Regions from separate parts of the Streptomyces hundungensis genome, predicted to be linked through region 1. Evidence: predicted binding sites of a transcription regulator. Region 1 holds the regulator's gene; each other region holds the start of a gene.
What was found. The regulator HrcA, encoded in region 1, represses chaperone genes, less so after heat shock. The targets are predictions, from matches to a motif close to TTNGCACTCNGNNNNNCNGAGTGCNAA.

Region 1 (5,855 bases):
GAGGAGACCTCCTCGACCACGAGGTCGGTCTCGGCAGGCACCTCGGGAACGGGCGCCTGCTTCTTCTTCCAAGGCGGGGTCAGATCAGGGCTGTAGCTGCGCATGGCCTCATTATTCGGGAGCGGCGGGCCGGGAACGTACGACGACGATACGGCCGTACCCCGCCACGACACCCCGAACCGCACGGCGAGTTGGCCCGCCACGACCTCCCGCTTGGCACCCCGAATCGGTCCGCCACGCCCCCCCGCCACGCCCCCCCCACCCGGCACCCCGAATCGCCCCGCTACGACCCCGCCCCCCCGAACCGCACCGCGAGCCCATCCCGCTGGGCCCGGACGAACGCCGCGTCCACCACCGCCCCGTGCCCCGGCACGTACACCGCGTCCTCGCCGCCCAGCGAGAGCAGTCGGTCCAGGGCGGCCGGCCAGCGTGAGGGGACCGCGTCCGGGCCGGCCTGGGGCTCGCCCGACTCCTCCACGAGGTCGCCGCAGAAGACGATCTCCGGGGAGCCGCCACTCGCGGGCACGAGCACCGCGAGGTCGTGCCCGCTGTGCCCGGGGCCCACATTGGCGAGCAGCACCTGACGTCCGCCGAGCTCCAGCGTCCACTCGCCGCACACCGAGTGGTGCGGCGGGACCAGCAGATCGGCGGCCTCGGCCGCGTCCCGGTCGGACACGCCGTGGCCGACGGCGTCGGCACGGATCGCCTCCCGGCCCAGCGCCCGCTCGATGCCGACCGCTCCGTACACCTGGACCCCGGAGAACGCGGCCGTCCCCAGGACGTGGTCGAAGTGCGGGTGGCTGAGCGCGATGTGGGTCACACGGCGGCCGAAGAGGGCCTCGGCCTGGGCCCGCAGTTCGGCGCCCTCGCGCAGCGTCGCCCCGGTGTCGCACAGGAGCAAGGAGCTCTCGCCGGCGACCAGCGCGGCCGTGGCGTCCCAGATCGGCAGGCGTCTGCGCCCGACGCCGTCACCCAGCCGCTCCCAGCCGAACTCTTCCCAACGGACGTCCATGACGCGACGCTATCGGCAATCGCTGGACGTCGCCGCACGGTAGCGTGGTCGGCCGCCCTTGCTAGGTGCGTACCGGTCGGCCGTACACTGGCCGGGGATTGTTGGCACTCGAACGCAGTGAGTGCCAAACGGACGGCAACGGGAGGTGTGCGCGATGCTCAGTGAACGCAGGCTCGAGGTGCTGCGCGCCATCGTCCAGGACTATGTCGGCACCGAGGAACCGGTGGGCTCCAAGGCCCTGACCGAGCGGCATGCGCTGGGCGTCTCGCCCGCGACGGTGCGCAACGACATGGCGGTCCTGGAGGAGGAGGGCTTCATCGCCCAGCCCCACACCAGCGCCGGCCGGATCCCGACGGACAAGGGATACCGGTTGTTCGTCGACCGGCTCGCGGGCGTCAAGCCCCTGTCGTCGCCGGAGCGGCGCGCCATCCAGAACTTCCTGGACAGCGCGGTGGACCTGGACGACGTGGTGGCCCGCACGGTGCGGCTGCTGGCGCAGCTGACCCGGCAGGTGGCGGTCGTCCAGTACCCGTCGCTGACCCGGTCCACGGTGCGGCATGTGGAGCTTCTCTCACTCGCGGCGGCCCGGCTGATGCTGGTGCTGATCACCGACACCGGCCGGGTCGAGCAGCGGATGGTCGACTGCCCGGCGCCGTTCGGCGAGGCCGCGCTCGCGGACCTGCGGGCCCGGCTCAACGCACGGGTGGTGGGGCGCCGCTTCGCGGACGTGCCGCAACTGGTGCAGGACCTGCCGGAGTCCTTTGAACCGGAGGACCGGGGAACCGTTTCGACGGTCCTCGCCACCCTCCTCGAAACCCTGGTCGAAGAGACCGAGGAGCGGTTGATGATCGGCGGCACCGCCAATCTCACCCGCTTCGGACACGACTTCCCGCTGACCATCAGGCCGGTGCTGGAGGCACTTGAAGAGCAGGTCGTGCTCCTCAAGCTGCTCGGCGAGGCCAAGGAATCGGGCATGACCGTACGCATCGGGCACGAGAACAACGCCCACGAGGGCCTGAACTCCACGTCCGTCGTCTCGGTCGGCTACGGTTCCGGCGGCGAGGCGGTCGCCAAACTCGGCGTGGTCGGACCGACCCGCATGGATTACCCCGGAACGATGGGAGCGGTACGCGCAGTGGCACGTTACGTCGGACAGATCCTGGCGGAGTCGTAAGTGGCCACGGACTACTACGCCGTACTCGGCGTGCGCCGCGACGCATCACAGGACGAGATCAAGAAGGCCTTCCGGAGGCTCGCGCGGGAACTCCATCCCGATGTGAACCCCGACCCGAAGACCCAGGAGCGGTTCAAGGAGATCAACGCCGCTTACGAGGTCCTCTCCGACCCGCAGAAGAAGCAGGTCTTCGACCTCGGCGGGGACCCGCTGTCGTCGTCGGGCGGCGGCGGTGGCGCGGGCGGCTTCGGCGCGGGCGGCTTCGGCAACTTCTCGGACATCATGGACGCCTTCTTCGGCACGGCCTCGCAGCGCGGCCCGCGCTCGCGGACCCGCCGCGGCCAGGACGCCATGATCCGCCTGGAGATCGACCTCAACGAGGCGGCCTTCGGCACCACCAAGGAGATCCAGGTCGACACCGCCGTGGTGTGTACGACCTGTTCGGGCGAGGGCGCGGCCCCCGGCACCTCCGCGCAGACCTGTGACATGTGTCGCGGTCGCGGCGAGGTGTCCCAGGTCACCCGGTCCTTCCTGGGCCAGGTCATGACCTCCCGCCCCTGCCCGCAGTGCCAGGGCTTCGGCACCGTGGTCCCCACCCCGTGCCCGGAGTGCGCGGGCGACGGCCGCATCCGCTCGCGGCGCACCCTCACCGTGAAGATCCCCGCCGGTGTCGACAACGGCACCCGGATCCAGCTCGCGGGCGAGGGCGAGGTCGGCCCCGGCGGCGGCCCCGCCGGCGACCTGTACGTGGAGATCCACGAGGTGGCCCACGACGTGTTCCAGCGCCGTGGCGACGACCTGCACTGCACGGTCACCATCCCCATGACGGCGGCGGCGCTCGGCACCAAGGTGCCGCTCCAGACGCTCGACGGCATGGAGGAGGTGGACATCCGCCCGGGCAGCCAGTCCGGCCAGTCCATCCCGCTGCACGGCCGCGGCATCACGCATCTGCGCGGCGGCGGCCGGGGCGACCTCATCGTGCACGTCGAGGTCCTCACCCCGAGCAAGCTCGACCCCCAACAGGAGGACCTGCTGCGCCAGTTGGCGAAGCTGCGCGGCGAGGAGCGCCCCACGGGCCAGTTCCAGCCGGGTCAGCAGGGACTGTTCTCCCGTCTGAAGGACGCCTTCAACGGACGCTGAGCCGGGTGAGGGGCCGCGGGGTTGATCCCCGCGGCCCCTTTTGTGTGCGGTTTCGAGGAGCGGGGCCACGGAGCACCGGTGCCGGGCCGATGCGGGACCGACGCGGGACCGGCGCTGGATCCGCGCGGGCGGGAACGGGCGATTCGGCGCGGGAGCAACGCCGTGGCACGATGCGGACATGGCTTTGACCGATCTCTGCCGGTATCCGATCGTGCAGGCGCCCATGGCGGGAGGCGCCTCCGGTGCGGCGCTGGCCGCGGCCGTCTCCGAGGCCGGGGGCCTGGGATTCCTGGCCGCCGGTTACAAGACCGCCGACGGCATGTACCAGGAGATCAAGCAGGTGCGCGGGCTCACCGGCCGGCCCTTCGGCGTCAACCTGTTCATGCCGCAGGACCCGGCCACCGACCCCGCCGCCATCGAGGTCTACCGCCAACAGCTCGCGGGCGAGGCCACCTGGTACGAGACCCCGCTGGGGGAGGCCGACAGCGGCGGCGACGACAACTACGAGGCCAAGCTCGCCATCCTGCGCGAGGACCCGGTGCCGGTGGTCTCGTTCACCTTCGGCTGCCCCGACCGTACGGTGCTCGACGCCTTCGCGAAGATCGGCACGTACACGATCGTCACCGTCACGACGCCCGAGGAGGCGGCGATCGCGCACCGGGCCGGGGCGGACGCGGTGTGTGTGCAGGGGGTCGAGGCGGGCGGCCACCAGGGCACCTACCGCGACGACCCGCAGAGCGGCGGCGCCGGCCTGGGACTCCTCACGCTGATCGCCCTCGTACGGGACGCCGTCCCCCTGCCGATCGTCGCGGCCGGCGGACTCATGTGCGGCGCGCAGATCGCGGCGGTCCTCGCGGCGGGCGCCGACGCGGCCCAGTTGGGCACGGCGTTCCTGACGTGCCCCGAGTCGGGCGCGAGCCCGGTGCACAAGCAGGCGCTGACCGACCCCCTCTTCGTGCGTACGGAGCTGACCCGGGCGTTCTCCGGGCGCCCCGCGCGGGGCCTGGTGAACCGCTTCATGCGCGAGCACGGCCCCTACGCCCCCGCCGCCTACCCCCAGGTGCACCAGCTCACCCTTGGCCTGCGCAAGGCCGCGGCCGAGGCCGGTGACCCCCAGGGCATGGCGCTCTGGGCGGGCCAGGGCCACCGTCTCGCCCGGGAACTCCCGGCGGCCCGGCTCGTCGAGGTCCTGGCCGCCGAACTCGACGACGCGGCAGCCCAGTTGACCGCGACCCTGCGGAACCTGAGAAACCTGAGGAGTGCGTCATGACCGCCCCGGTCTTCGTTGTCGACACGGTGCCCGTCGGCGGCGAGTTCGTCCTGGACGGAGCGGAGGGCCGGCACGCCGTCTCCGTCAAACGCCTGCGCCCCGACGAGCAGGTCACCCTGACCGACGGCGCCGGGAACCGGGCGGACGCCGTGGTGCTGTCCGCCGAGGGCAAGGACCGCCTGACCGTACGGATCACCGGGTACGCGAGCGAGGACGAGCCCGCGGTACGGATCACCGTGGTGCAGGCGCTGCCCAAGGGGGACCGGGGCGAGGTCGCCGTGGAGACGATGACCGAGACCGGCGTGGACGCGATCGTGCCGTGGCAGGCCGCGCGCTGCATCACCCAGTGGAAGGGCGAGCGCGGCGCCAAGTCCCTTGCCAAATGGCGCAGTACGGCCCGCGAGTCGGGCAAGCAGTCGCGCCGCGTCCGCTTCCCCGAGGTGCGGGAGGCGCTGACCACCAAGCAGGTCGCGGCGCTGCTGGCCGAGGCGGACCTGGCCGTGGTCCTGCACGAGGACCCCGAGGTCGCCTCGGCCGCCCTGGCCACGGCCGAGCTGCCCGCCCACGGGGAGATCGTCCTGGTCGTGGGCCCCGAGGGAGGCGTCTCCCCCGAGGAACTGGCCACCTTCGCCGAGGCGGGCGCCCGCCCCCACCGCCTGGGAACGAGCGTGCTCCGCACGTCGACGGCGGGGACGGTGGCGTCGGCGGTCCTGATGTCCCGAACGGGCCGCTGGTCCTGACAACACGTGCGGGTTGGGCGCAGATTCAGCCCCTCCGGCGTTTGAGGAGCGGGGTCCGGGGCGGAGCCCCGTGTCCACCGGCGCGCGGCCGGGGCGCGAATCGGGGCGAGGGGGGCGCGGCGCAAGGCCACGCCCCAACCCGTGGCCAGGATGGCCGCAAGGGGTCTACCGCGTTCACGAACACGGTGGCACCCTGGCCCCCATGGGGGCCACGAGGTCACACCACAGCAAGCGCCGCCCGGCTCGCCCCGCCCTGGCCATCGCCGCCACCGCGCTGGCGCTCGGCGCCGCCACCGCCTGCGACCCCGTCGGCGGTCTCAACTCCGCCGCCGTCGCCGTCACCACCGACCAGACCGCGAAAGCCGCACTCCAGCACGAGCACGTCGACATCAAGTGGCTGACCTGCACCGCCCACCTCAACAGCGGCCCCCGCGCGACCCCCTCGGCCGCCCGCGCCACCAAGGACGTGGCCGACGTGAGCTGCGACGGCGAGACCAAGGACGGCAAGCCGATCACGGT
Region 2 (5,855 bases), 1.8 Mb from region 1:
CACCTCGCCGGGGCCGGCCGGTGAGCCCTTGAGGGTGCGGATCAGTTCGTCGACGCGTTGCTGGAAGTTGGTGAAGGACGACAGTTCGGTGACCACGTCGCCCGCGGCCGCCGCCCCCAGGCCGAGCATGCCGAACGTCCATGGCGGCGACTGCGGCGCGGCCTTGTCCTCGCTGGTTGCCAAAACCCCTCCCCCGTAAAGCCCTTGCCCCACAACTCTAGTCAGCGGTCATTGCAGTTCACAGTCGTACCCGTGCGAACGGTGACCGGAACTGGCCAATGTGGGGCGGGGGATGGCAGGTTCGCGGGGGTTACTCGGGTTACTTGGCCGGGTTCAGGGTTATGGCGCCGTTGGTGGTCGTCAGGGTGAGGTGGTGGGGGGCGGAGGGGGCGTCGGTTATGCCGAGGGCCTTGTGGCCGTGGGTGGACTGGGCCGAGACCCGGTAGGGGGCGCGGGGGGCCGTCACCGTGATGCTGCCGTTGCTGGTCTGGGCCGTGACGTCCTGGACGGTGGCGGGGGTGAGGGTGATCGCGCCGTTGGAGGTGCGGGCGGTGGTGGCCGTGCCCTTCAGGCCGTTCGCGTCGATCGAGCCGTTGCTCGTGCGGATGTCGACCGGGCCCGTCGCGCCCCGGACCTTGACGGCGCCGTCGCCCGTCGACACCTGCACCTGACCGACGGCGGACAGGCTCAGGCCGCCCGCCTTGGTCGAGCCCGTGACGGGGATCCCGGCCGGGACGTCCACCACGTAGTCCACCGAGCAGCGGCCCGCGCAGCCGCCGAGGACCAGGACGCCGTTCTCGACGCGATACGTCGATCCCGTCGGCTTCTTCTTGCCCCGGTAGGTGACCTCGCGGTGCACGGAGGAGGTGGTGAGGCCCTGCTTTCCGCGGACCCGGAAGCCGTCCGACGTCCCGTCTATGCGTACCGCCGTGATCGTGGACTTCACCGTCGTGTCGTCCTTGAACGTCGTGTCGTCCATCGGGCCGCATCCGCCGAGTGCGCCGACCGCGAGGACGGTGAGGGCGGTGAGAGCGGTGAGAGCGGTGCGTGGCACGGCCGCGACGGAGCGGGTACGCAGTCGTGTGGTGGTCATGAAGGTCCCCCGGATTGGTGCCAGTCGGGGCGTCCCATCGCCCCTCTCTGTGCCTCAAGCTTGCCCGGCCCGGCCCCCTCGCACCATGGCGCCAGCACCCGTATCGACCTTCGGTTTTCCGTAGTCCGCCCGGTTCGGTTGGCACGCAGGACGAACGGCCGAGGGCGGCACCCCCGCGATGGGGATGCCGCCCTCGGCGTACAGCTGTGGCAGCGAACTGCCGTGAACCACCGATCCGTTGGGATCAGAAGTCCATGTCACCGCCCGGCATGCCGCCCGGAGCGGCCGCGGCGGCCTTCTCCGGCTTGTCGGCGATGACGGCCTCGGTGGTGAGGAAGAGCGCCGCGATGGAGGCGGCGTTCTGGAGCGCGGAACGCGTGACCTTCGCCGGGTCGATGATGCCCTCGGCGATCATGTCGACGTACTCACCGGTCGCGGCGTTCAGGCCGTGGCCGACGGGCAGGTTGCGGACCTTCTCGACGATGACGCCACCCTCGAGACCACCGTTGACGGCGATCTGCTTGAGCGGGGCCTCCAGGGCCAGCTTCACGGCCTTGGCGCCGGTCGCCTCGTCGCCCTCGAGCTCGAGCTTGTCGAACACCGCGGAGGCCTGGAGCAGGGCCACGCCACCACCGGCGACGATGCCCTCCTCGACGGCCGCCTTCGCGTTGCGAACGGCGTCCTCGATGCGGTGCTTGCGCTCCTTGAGCTCGACCTCGGTGGCCGCGCCCGCCTTGATGACGGCCACGCCGCCGGCGAGCTTGGCGAGGCGCTCCTGGAGCTTCTCGCGGTCGTAGTCCGAGTCGCTGTTCTCGATCTCGGCGCGGATCTGGTTGACACGACCCTGGACCTGGTCGCTGTCACCGGAGCCGTCGACGATCGTCGTCTCGTCCTTGGTGATGACGACCTTGCGGGCGCGGCCGAGCAGGTCGAGACCGGCGTTCTCCAGCTTGAGGCCGACCTCCTCGGAGATGACGGTGCCGCCCGTGAGGATGGCGATGTCACCGAGCATGGCCTTGCGGCGGTCGCCGAAGCCCGGAGCCTTGACGGCGACGGACTTGAAGGTGCCACGGATCTTGTTGACGACCAGGGTCGACAGGGCCTCGCCCTCGACGTCCTCGGCGATGATCAGCAGCGGCTTGCCGGACTGCATGACCTTCTCGAGGAGCGGCAGCAGGTCCTTGACCGAGCTGATCTTCGAGTTGACGATCAGGATGTACGGGTCGTCGAGCGACGCCTCCATACGCTCCATGTCGGTCGCGAAGTACGCCGAGATGTAGCCCTTGTCGAAGCGCATGCCCTCGGTGAGCTCGAGCTCGAGACCGAAGGTCTGCGACTCCTCGACCGTGATGACGCCTTCCTTGCCGACCTTGTCCATGGCCTCGGCGATGAGCTCGCCGATCTGGGTGTCGGCGGCGGAGATGGAGGCCGTCGAAGCGATCTGCTCCTTGGTCTCAACATCCTTCGCCTGCTCCAGGAGGGCGGCGGAGACGGCCTCGACGGCCTTCTCGATGCCGCGCTTCAGGGCCATCGGGTTGGCGCCGGCGGCCACGTTGCGCAGACCCTCGCGCACCAGGGCCTGGGCGAGGACGGTCGCGGTGGTCGTTCCGTCACCGGCGACGTCGTCCGTCTTCTTGGCGACTTCCTTGACCAGCTCGGCGCCGATCTTCTCGTACGGGTCCTCGAGCTCGATCTCCTTGGCGATGGAAACACCATCGTTGGTGATCGTGGGGGCGCCCCACTTCTTCTCGAGGACGACGTTGCGGCCCTTGGGGCCGAGGGTGACCTTGACGGCGTCGGCGAGCTGGTTCATCCCGCGCTCGAGACCGCGCCGTGCCTCCTCGTCGAACGCGATGATCTTGGCCATGTGAAGTGGTCCTCCCGGACAGGGGTGGCGTTCTTCGTGGACCGCGTCGGTGCCCGCGACGGACGGCCTGCATCCCTTGTGGTTCCTTGCCCCACATGGGCTGCGGGCCTCACTGACCCGATCCAAGTTCTGTCACTCTCACTCGGAGAGTGCTAACGCCAATGATTAGCACTCGGCCCCTGCGAGTGCAAGCGAGTCTCTTGAACCGGGGGCCTTTGGTTGGGGGTGCGCCTTGTTTGGCGGGGTGCGCCTTTGCTTGGCGGGGTGCGCCTTTGCTTGGCGGGGTGCCGCCGTCCCGGGGCTTCGCTCCCCGGGCTCTCGCCCCTGGGCTCCGCCCCTTGGGGTCCGGGGGTCCTGGCCGCTGGGTGCCGGGGGCGGGCCGTGCGGTCGGGGGTTCTTTGCGCAGTTCCCCGCGCCCCTGAACCCCCTCGATCCTGCGGGCCGTGGTCGCTTCTCGCGCAGTTCCTCGCGCCCCCAAAACCCGTCTTCGTCCGCGGACCGTGCCCGCGTCTCGCGCAGTTCCCCGCGCCCCTAAACCCTCCCGATCCTGCGGACCGTGCGTGGCTGGTCGCGCAGTTCCCCGCGCCCCTAACTGCTCGGTGCTGGCCAGCGTCGGCCACCTCAGCCTGTCCGGCGATTGAGGACGAGCGCCCTTCAGGCGCGATACGGGGTCTGGGGCGGAGCCCCAGGAAGGGCCGGAGCCATCCAACCCCGCGCCTACGGGTGGGTGGGTGGGCGAACGGGGATGCTTGAAGGGGGTCGCCCCTTGGGGCGGCCCCCTTCATGCTTGCGTGCGTCGGTGGTCGATCGCGCCGAGATCAGACGGCGAGCTTGACCATGTCCGCCTGCGGACCCTTCTGGCCTTGCGAGATCTCGAACTCGACTCGCTGACCTTCTTCAAGGGTGCGGTAACCGTCCATCTGGATCGCGCTGTAGTGGACGAAAACATCCGCACCACCGTCGACCGCGATGAAGCCGTACCCCTTCTCCGCGTTGAACCACTTGACGGTGCCCTGAGCCATGCCTAACTCCCCTATTACTGGCCCTTGCACGGGACCACACTTCGCGGACCCGGGTCAGACCTGCACCCTCCGACAGGAGAGGGTGTGCGCCGGAACGCGTCGACCGCGGCTGAATGTATCTGCCCAACTGCCCTCTGCAACAGGTCAATCGGACGAGAATTCCGGGCGCACGAGGGGAGCGGAATGCCATCAATTCAACATTCCGGGGCAAGTCGGGCCGGGCAAAGCGCACTTAAGGCGCAAAGGGCTCGCATACTTTGGCACCACGTTGTCGCGTTCTCATATGCGCTCGGCGCCGGAAGCGAGGGGGCTTCCCCAACTGTACCCCGCTCAACCATGTTGAATTGCCCCCTCCGCTTCTCTTGCGGAGGGGGCAATTCCGAAAACAAACGCGGGGTTGTTCAGCCGCCCGCGACCGCCGGAATGATCGAAACACCGGCACCGTCGGGCGTGGCCGTCTCCAGGCCCTGCTCGAAGCGCACGTCGTCGTCGTTGACGTACACGTTGACGAAGCGGCGCAGCTTGCCCTGGTCGTCCAGGACGCGCGCGGCGATCCCGGTGTGGTTCTTCTCCAGGTCGGCGATGACCTCGGCCAGCGTCGCGCCCTCGGCGGCGACCTCGGCCTTGCCGCCGGTGTAAGTGCGCAGGATCGTGGGGATGCGGACGTTCACGCTCATGGTTCGGTGCTCCTAGTCGTTCGGCAGTGGCTCAGTGCTCAGCAGGCGCCACTTCAATGGCTCAATGCTCAACGAGCCCCTCGCACATGGCTCAGCGCTCAACGAGCCCCTCGCACATGGCTCAGTGGGCGAGGCCCGCGTCGCGGAAGGCGTCCAGGCTCGGGCGGATGGTGGCGGTCGCCTGGGACGTGGCGGCCACCGCGTCCAGGGTCTTGAGTCCGTCACCGGTGTTGAGCACCACCGTGGTGAGCGTGGGGTCGAGGAGACCGGCCTCGATGAGCTTCTTGGTGACGCCGACCGTCACACCGCCCGCGGTCTCCGCGAAGATGCCCTCGGTGCGGGCCAGCAGCTTGATGGCGTCCACGATCTGCTCGTCGTTGACGTCCTCCACCGCCCCGCCCGTACGGCGCGCGATGTCCAGGACGTACGGGCCGTCCGCCGGGTTGCCGATGGCGAGCGACTTGGCGATGGTGTCCGGCTTCTGCGGGCGTACGACGTCGTGTCCGGCCTTGAAGGCGGTCGACACCGGGGAGCAGCCCTCGGCCTGGGCGCCGAAGATCTTGTACGGCTTGTCCTCGACGAGGCCGAGCTTGATCAGCTCCTGGAGACCCTTGTCGATCTTGGTGAGCTGGGAGCCCGAGGCGATCGGGATGACCAGCTGGTCCGGCAGCCGCCAGCCGAGCTGCTCGCAGATCTCGTACGCCAGCGTCTTGGAACCCTCGCCGTAGTACGGCCGCAGGTTGACGTTGACGAAGCCCCAGCCCTCGCCCAGCGGGTCGCCGATGAGCTCGGAGCAGAAGCGGTTCACGTCGTCGTAGTTGCCCTCGATGCCGACGAGCTCGCCGCCGTACACCGCGGCCATGACGACCTTGCCCTGCTCCAGGTCGTGCGGGATGAACACGCAGGAGCGGAATCCGGCCCGCGCCGCGGCGGCGCCGACCGCGCCGGCGAGGTTGCCGGTGGAGGAGCAGGAGAGCGTGGTGAAGCCGAAGGCGCGGGCGGCCTCCAGGGCCTGGGCGACGACGCGGTCCTTGAAGGAGTGCGTCGGGTTGCCGGAGTCGTCCTTGACGAACAGCTTGCCGGACTCGACGCCCAGCTCGCGCGCCAGGTTCTCGGCCTTGACCAGCTTGGTGAAGCCCGGGTTCAGGTTCGGCTTGTCGGCCACGTCGGCGGGGACGGGCAGCAGCGGCGCGTAA
Region 3 (5,855 bases), 2.3 Mb from region 1:
ATCTGCCCGGGCTCTCCTACGAGGAGCAGCGGCACGAGATCTGCGACCAGCAGGACAAGATCGGCCAGTGGGCGGGCAAGCGGCCCCGGCTGTTCCGGCCGCCGTACGGGAACTACAACGAGGACACCCTCAAGGCCGCCCAGTCCTGCGGCATCAAGGCCGCGCCGCTGTGGGCGGAGGAGGCCTTCACCGACCACATGGAGTGGCGCGAGTGGGACCGCGACCTGCACCCCGGCGACATCATCCTCAGCCACTTCCGGGGACGCGAGGACTGGAACGGAACCATGCCCGACATGGTCCGCCAGGTGATGAAGGTGATCACCGACAAGGGGTACGCCGTGGCCCGTCTGGAGGACTACGTGTGACCGGGGCCGGGGAGCCGAGGTGAGGCGCGCGCACCGGTTCCGGGCCGCCCTGGCCGGGCTGCTCGCCGTCGGTGCGCTGCTCGGCCCGCTCGCCGGATGTACGGAACAGGCCGCTCCGGTCGGCCCGTTCCAGCGGCTCGGACGCAAGGCCGCCCAGCGGGGCGTGCCCCGCGTGGGGCCGGACGCGCGGGCGGTCGCCGCCGCCCGGCGCTGGGGCCTCGGCGCCCCGCTGGCGCCGGCGCCGCGCCCCGCCGTCGGGCGGGGGCCGGAGCTTTCCTTCGTCGTCGACCACGTACCGATGCGGGCCAAGGTCGTCTTCCTGACCTTCGACGACGGGCCGGGGGTCGACCCCGCTTTCGTGCGGATGGTGCACGACCTTGGGGTGCCGGTCACGCTGTTCCCCAATGATGGGGGTGCCGCCGGTGCCGGTGCCGGTGCCGGTGCCGATGGCGGGGCTCTGCCCGGTCGTGACCGCTCCGACGTGTTGCGCGCGCTCGGTGCCGGGGTGCACAACCACGCCCTGCACCACCGTGACCTGCGCGCCCTTGACTACGAGGGACAGCGGGCGGAGATCTGCGGCCGCCAGGGTCGGCTCGCCGCCCGGGCCGCCGCCATCCGGCCACGGTTCTTCAGACCGCCTTACGGTGCCTACGACGCGAGCACCCTGCGGGCGGCCAAGGAGTGCGGGATCAGTGCGGTGGTGCTGGCGCGGGCCGGCATGACGCCCGAGGGTTTGCGGTATGCCGGGGGCGCCCATGGGTTGCGGGCCGGGGACATCGTGCGGGGTTCTTTGCCTGCGGCGGGTGGGGGTGGGATGCGGGGGGTGGTGCGGCTTCTGGAGGAGGTTCGGGTGCAGGGGTTTGCGGTGGGCCGGCTGGAGGACTACCTCTGACCGGGGCTTGGCCGCCCCCTTCGCCCACCCGCCCACCCGTGCAGCGGGTTGGCTGGTTCCGCCCTCCTGGGGCTCCGCCCCAGACCCCGACGCGTTTGCCCACCCACCCGCCCGTGCAGCGGGTTGAAGGGTTCAGCCCCTGGGGCCCCGCCCCAGACCCCGACGCGTTTTCCCACCCACCCGCCCGTGCAGCGGGTTGAAGGGTTCAGCCCCTGGGGCTCCGCCCCAGACCCCGACGCGTTTTCCCACCCACCTGCCCGTGCGGCGCGTTGAACGGGCTGAGCCCTGGGGCTCCGCCCCAGACCCCGCCGCGTATGCCCACCCACCCGCCCGTGCAGGGAGCTGGAGGGTTCGGCCCCTGGGGCTGCGCCCCAGACCCCTGCGGGGGCTCCGCCCCCTGCACCCCCGTTCGCGCCTGAACGGCGCTCGTCCTCAATCGCCGGACAGGCTCGGGTGCGGGCCAGCACCGGTGCTGCTGAGGGGCGCGGGGAACTGCGCGAGAAGCGACCACGGTCCGCAGGATCAAGGGGGTTCAGGGCCGCGAGGAACTGCGCGACCAAGTCCCGTCCGGGCCGGCACCAGTCCTGCCAGGGGCGCGGGGAACTGCGCGCCCAGCCACCTGCGGCCCGCAGCCGAAAACGGGTTTTCAGGGGCGCGAGGAACTGCGCGAGAAGCGAGCACGGTTCGCAGGATCGAGAGGGTTTAGGGGCGCGAGGAACTGCGCGAACGGCCGGGGGGCAGCCCGGTGTCAGGGGCAGGGTCGGCGCAGGGGGCGTTGGCGGGGATGGGCCGACGTGGTGGCCCGGCGCGCCCCGGTCCGTCCTAGGTGGCCAGAACGCGCACCCCGCACCGGCGCAGACACCCCCCCCGTTATGTTTTTCGCGGTCCTGCAATGGGGCTGCTGGCCTCCGGGTCCGGTATGACTGTGTCCCCTCTGTCGAACGGATGACCTGGGGGGTGGTGTCGCCGGGCCTGGTAGGTGCCGCCGGAGACGCTGATGAGAGACCCGGCCACCGCCCGGTCCGGCGCAATGCCGGGCAGAGACGTGGGCGGCAGGTCTACATAACGTGGATGCGCGAGCACGGTGCCATTGCCGAGGCCGGCACGGTCAATCACCTGGGAAGGTTGCGATGTTAGACACCGAAGGCGTGGGCGTCTTCCTCGGGATGGACGTCGGCAAGACCGCCCACCACGGCCACGGGCTCACCCCGGCCGGGAAGAAGGTCTTCGACAAGCCGATGCCCAACAGCGAACCGAAACTGCGGGCCGTCTTCGACAAGCTCAAGGCCAAGTTCGGCACCGTCCTAGTGATCGTGGACCAGCCCGCCTCTATCGGCGCCCTGCCTCTGACCGTCGCCCGCGACGCGGGCTGCGAGGTCGCCTACCTGCCCGGACTCGCGATGCGGCGGATCGCCGACCTCTATCCAGGCGAGGCGAAGACCGACGCGAAGGACGCGGCGGTGATCGCGGACGCGGCCCGGACGATGCCTCACACTTTGCGTTCGCTGGAGCTGACCGACGAGATCACCGCCGAGCTCACGGTGCTGACCGGCTTCGACCAGGACCTCGCGGCCGAGGCCACCCGCACTTCGAACCGGATACGCGGTCTGCTGACCCAGTTCCACCCCAGCCTCGAGCGGGTCCTGGGCCCGCGGCTGGACCACCCCGCCGTCACCTGGCTCCTCGAGCGATACGGATCCCCGAACGCCCTGCGGAAAGCCGGCCGCCGCAGACTCGTCGAGGTGATCCGTCCCAAGGCCCCCCGCATGGCGGCCCGGCTGGTCGACGACGTCTTCGACGCCCTCGACGAACAGACCGTCGTGGTCCCGGGAACCGGCACCCTCGACGTGGTCATCCCGTCGCTGGCCCGCTCGCTCGCGGCGGTTCACGACCAGCGCCGGGCACTGGAAGCCCAGATCAGCACCCTTCTGGAGGCTCACCCTCTTCACCCGGTCCTGACCTCGATGCCCGGAGTCGGAGTCAGGACCGCCGCCGTCATCCTGGTCACCGTCGGCGACGGCACCGGTTTCCCCAGTGCCGCCCACCTCGCCTCCTACGCCGGCCTCGCTCCCACGACCAAGTCGTCAGGGACCTCGATCCACGGCGAACACGCACCACGAGGCGGAAACCGGCAGCTCAAACGCGCGATGTTCCTCTCCGCCTTCGCCTGCATGAACGCCGACCCGGCCTCCCGCGGCTACTACGACCGGCAAAGAGCCCGCGGCAAAACCCACACCCAAGCGCTCCTCCGCCTCGCCCGCCAACGCATCAGCGTCCTCTTCGCCATGCTCCGCGACGGAACCTTCTACGAATCCCGGACCCCCAGCGTCACTCTCGCCGCATGACCGCCCCAAACAGCCCCAAACCCGGCGCCACATCCTTGACGAAGGACATAGAGACACCCCCCCGCGCCCCCGCGAGGCCCGCCGCGACGGTGGCAGATTGGCACTCCGCTTGACCGAGTGCTAATCGCCGTCCTAGTCTCGCTTCTGGCACTCCCCACCGGAGAGTGCCAAGTAGCGACGGGCAGGTCCGGCACCCGCGACGACGGATCCACCTGGTCGCCACCCCAGACAGTTAACCCCGTGAGATCTCCGAAGGGGGAGACCGGATCGTGACGACCACCAGCTCCAAGGTTGCCATCAAGCCGCTCGAGGACCGCATTGTGGTCCAGCCGCTCGACGCCGAGCAGACCACGGCCTCCGGCCTGGTCATTCCGGACACCGCCAAGGAGAAGCCCCAGGAGGGCGTCGTCCTGGCCGTGGGCCCGGGCCGCTTCGAGAACGGCGAGCGTCTGCCGCTCGACGTCAGCACCGGCGACATCGTGCTGTACAGCAAGTACGGCGGCACCGAGGTGAAGTACAACGGCGAGGAGTACCTCGTCCTCTCGGCCCGCGACGTGCTCGCGGTCATCGAGAAGTAATTCACCGGAGTACACGAGTACTTCGACGTTCGAAGCGAATGCTTTGAAAGCTGCGCCCCTGGTCACCCCGCTGATTGCCGGGCGGCGAGGGGCGCAGTGTCATTAACCCGAGTTTTCGAGAGGGCTGAACCGCTCCCATGGCGAAGATCCTGAAGTTCGACGAGGACGCCCGTCGCGCCCTTGAGCGCGGCGTCAACAAGCTTGCCGACACCGTGAAGGTGACGATCGGCCCCAAGGGCCGCAACGTCGTCATCGACAAGAAGTTCGGCGCCCCCACCATCACCAACGACGGTGTCACCATCGCGCGCGAGGTCGAGCTCGACGACCCGTACGAGAACCTCGGTGCCCAGCTCGTCAAGGAGGTGGCGACCAAGACCAACGACATCGCGGGTGACGGCACCACCACCGCGACCGTCCTGGCCCAGGCGCTGGTCCGCGAGGGTCTGCGCAACGTCGCCGCCGGCGCCTCCCCGGCCGCCCTGAAGAAGGGCATCGACGCCGCGGTCAAGGCCGTCTCCGACGAGCTTCTCGCGACCGCCCGTCCGATCGAGGACAAGACCGACATCGCCGCCGTCGCCGCGCTGTCCGCCCAGGACAAGCAGATCGGCGAGCTCATCGCCGAGGCCATGGACAAGGTCGGCAAGGACGGTGTCATCACCGTCGAGGAGTCCAACACCTTCGGTGTGGAGCTGGAGTTCACCGAGGGCATGGCCTTCGACAAGGGCTACCTCTCGCACTACATGGTCACCGACCAGGAGCGTATGGAGGCCGTCCTCGACGACCCGTACATCCTGATCAACCAGGGCAAGATCTCCTCCATCCAGGACCTGCTGCCGCTCCTGGAGAAGGTCATCCAGGCCGGCGCCTCCAAGCCGCTCCTGATCATCGCCGAGGACGTCGAGGGCGAGGCGCTCTCCACCCTGGTCGTCAACAAGATCCGCGGCACGTTCAACGCCGTGGCCGTCAAGGCCCCGGGCTTCGGCGACCGCCGCAAGGCCATGCTCCAGGACATCGCCACCCTCACCGGTGCGACCGTCATCGCCGAAGAGGTCGGCCTCAAGCTCGACCAGGCCGGTCTCGAGGTGCTCGGCACCGCGCGCCGCGTCACCATCACCAAGGACGACACCACGATCGTCGACGGTGGCGGCAACAAGGCCGACGTCGAGGGCCGCGTCGCCCAGATCAAGGCCGAGATCGAGTCCACGGACTCCGACTGGGACCGCGAGAAGCTCCAGGAGCGCCTCGCGAAGCTGGCCGGCGGCGTGTGCGTGATCAAGGTCGGCGCCGCCACCGAGGTCGAGCTCAAGGAGCGCAAGCACCGTCTGGAGGACGCCATCTCCGCGACCCGCGCCGCGGTCGAGGAGGGCATCGTCTCCGGTGGTGGCTCCGCCCTGGTGCACGCCGCCAAGGTCCTGGACGGCAACCTCGACAAGACCGGCGACGAGGCGACCGGTGTCGCGGTCGTCCGCCGCGCCGTCGTCGAGCCGCTGCGCTGGATCGCCGAGAACGCCGGCCTGGAGGGCTACGTCATCACCGCCAAGGTGAGCGAGCTCGACAAGGGCTTCGGCTTCAACGCCGCCACCGGCGAGTACGGCGACCTGGTCAAGGCCGGCGTCATCGACCCGGTCAAGGTCACCCGCTCCGCCCTGGAGAACGCCGCCTCCATCGCCTCCCT

Region 2: groL (chaperonin GroEL) is a predicted target of HrcA. The motif match lies at 3,090-3,116, and genes of this name have one in related genera.
Region 3: groES (co-chaperone GroES) is a predicted target of HrcA. The motif match lies at 3,700-3,726, and genes of this name have one in related genera.

The regions. Positions count from the first base shown of each region.
Region 1 is NZ_CP032698.1:5,822,715-5,828,569, forward strand. Features, by position in the region: gene DWB77_RS25725 (DUF3097 domain-containing protein) at 1-104, opposite strand, end outside; gene DWB77_RS25730 (MBL fold metallo-hydrolase) at 284-1,012, opposite strand; gene hrcA (heat-inducible transcriptional repressor HrcA) at 1,167-2,186, shown strand; gene dnaJ (molecular chaperone DnaJ) at 2,187-3,326, shown strand; gene DWB77_RS25745 (nitronate monooxygenase) at 3,505-4,596, shown strand; gene DWB77_RS25750 (16S rRNA (uracil(1498)-N(3))-methyltransferase) at 4,593-5,336, shown strand; gene DWB77_RS25755 (hypothetical protein) at 5,539-5,855, shown strand, end outside.
Region 2 is NZ_CP032698.1:3,980,082-3,985,936, forward strand. Features, by position in the region: gene DWB77_RS17700 (hypothetical protein) at 1-183, opposite strand, end outside; gene DWB77_RS17705 (DUF4097 family beta strand repeat-containing protein) at 320-1,093, opposite strand; gene groL (chaperonin GroEL) at 1,338-2,960, opposite strand; gene DWB77_RS17715 (cold-shock protein) at 3,779-3,982, opposite strand; gene DWB77_RS17720 (MoaD/ThiS family protein) at 4,384-4,659, opposite strand; gene thrC (threonine synthase) at 4,781-5,855, opposite strand, start outside.
Region 3 is NZ_CP032698.1:3,546,403-3,552,257, reverse strand. Features, by position in the region: gene DWB77_RS15675 (polysaccharide deacetylase family protein) at 1-365, shown strand, start outside; gene DWB77_RS15670 (polysaccharide deacetylase family protein) at 385-1,257, shown strand; gene DWB77_RS15665 (IS110 family transposase) at 2,388-3,602, shown strand; gene groES (co-chaperone GroES) at 3,872-4,180, shown strand; gene groL (chaperonin GroEL) at 4,318-5,855, shown strand, end outside.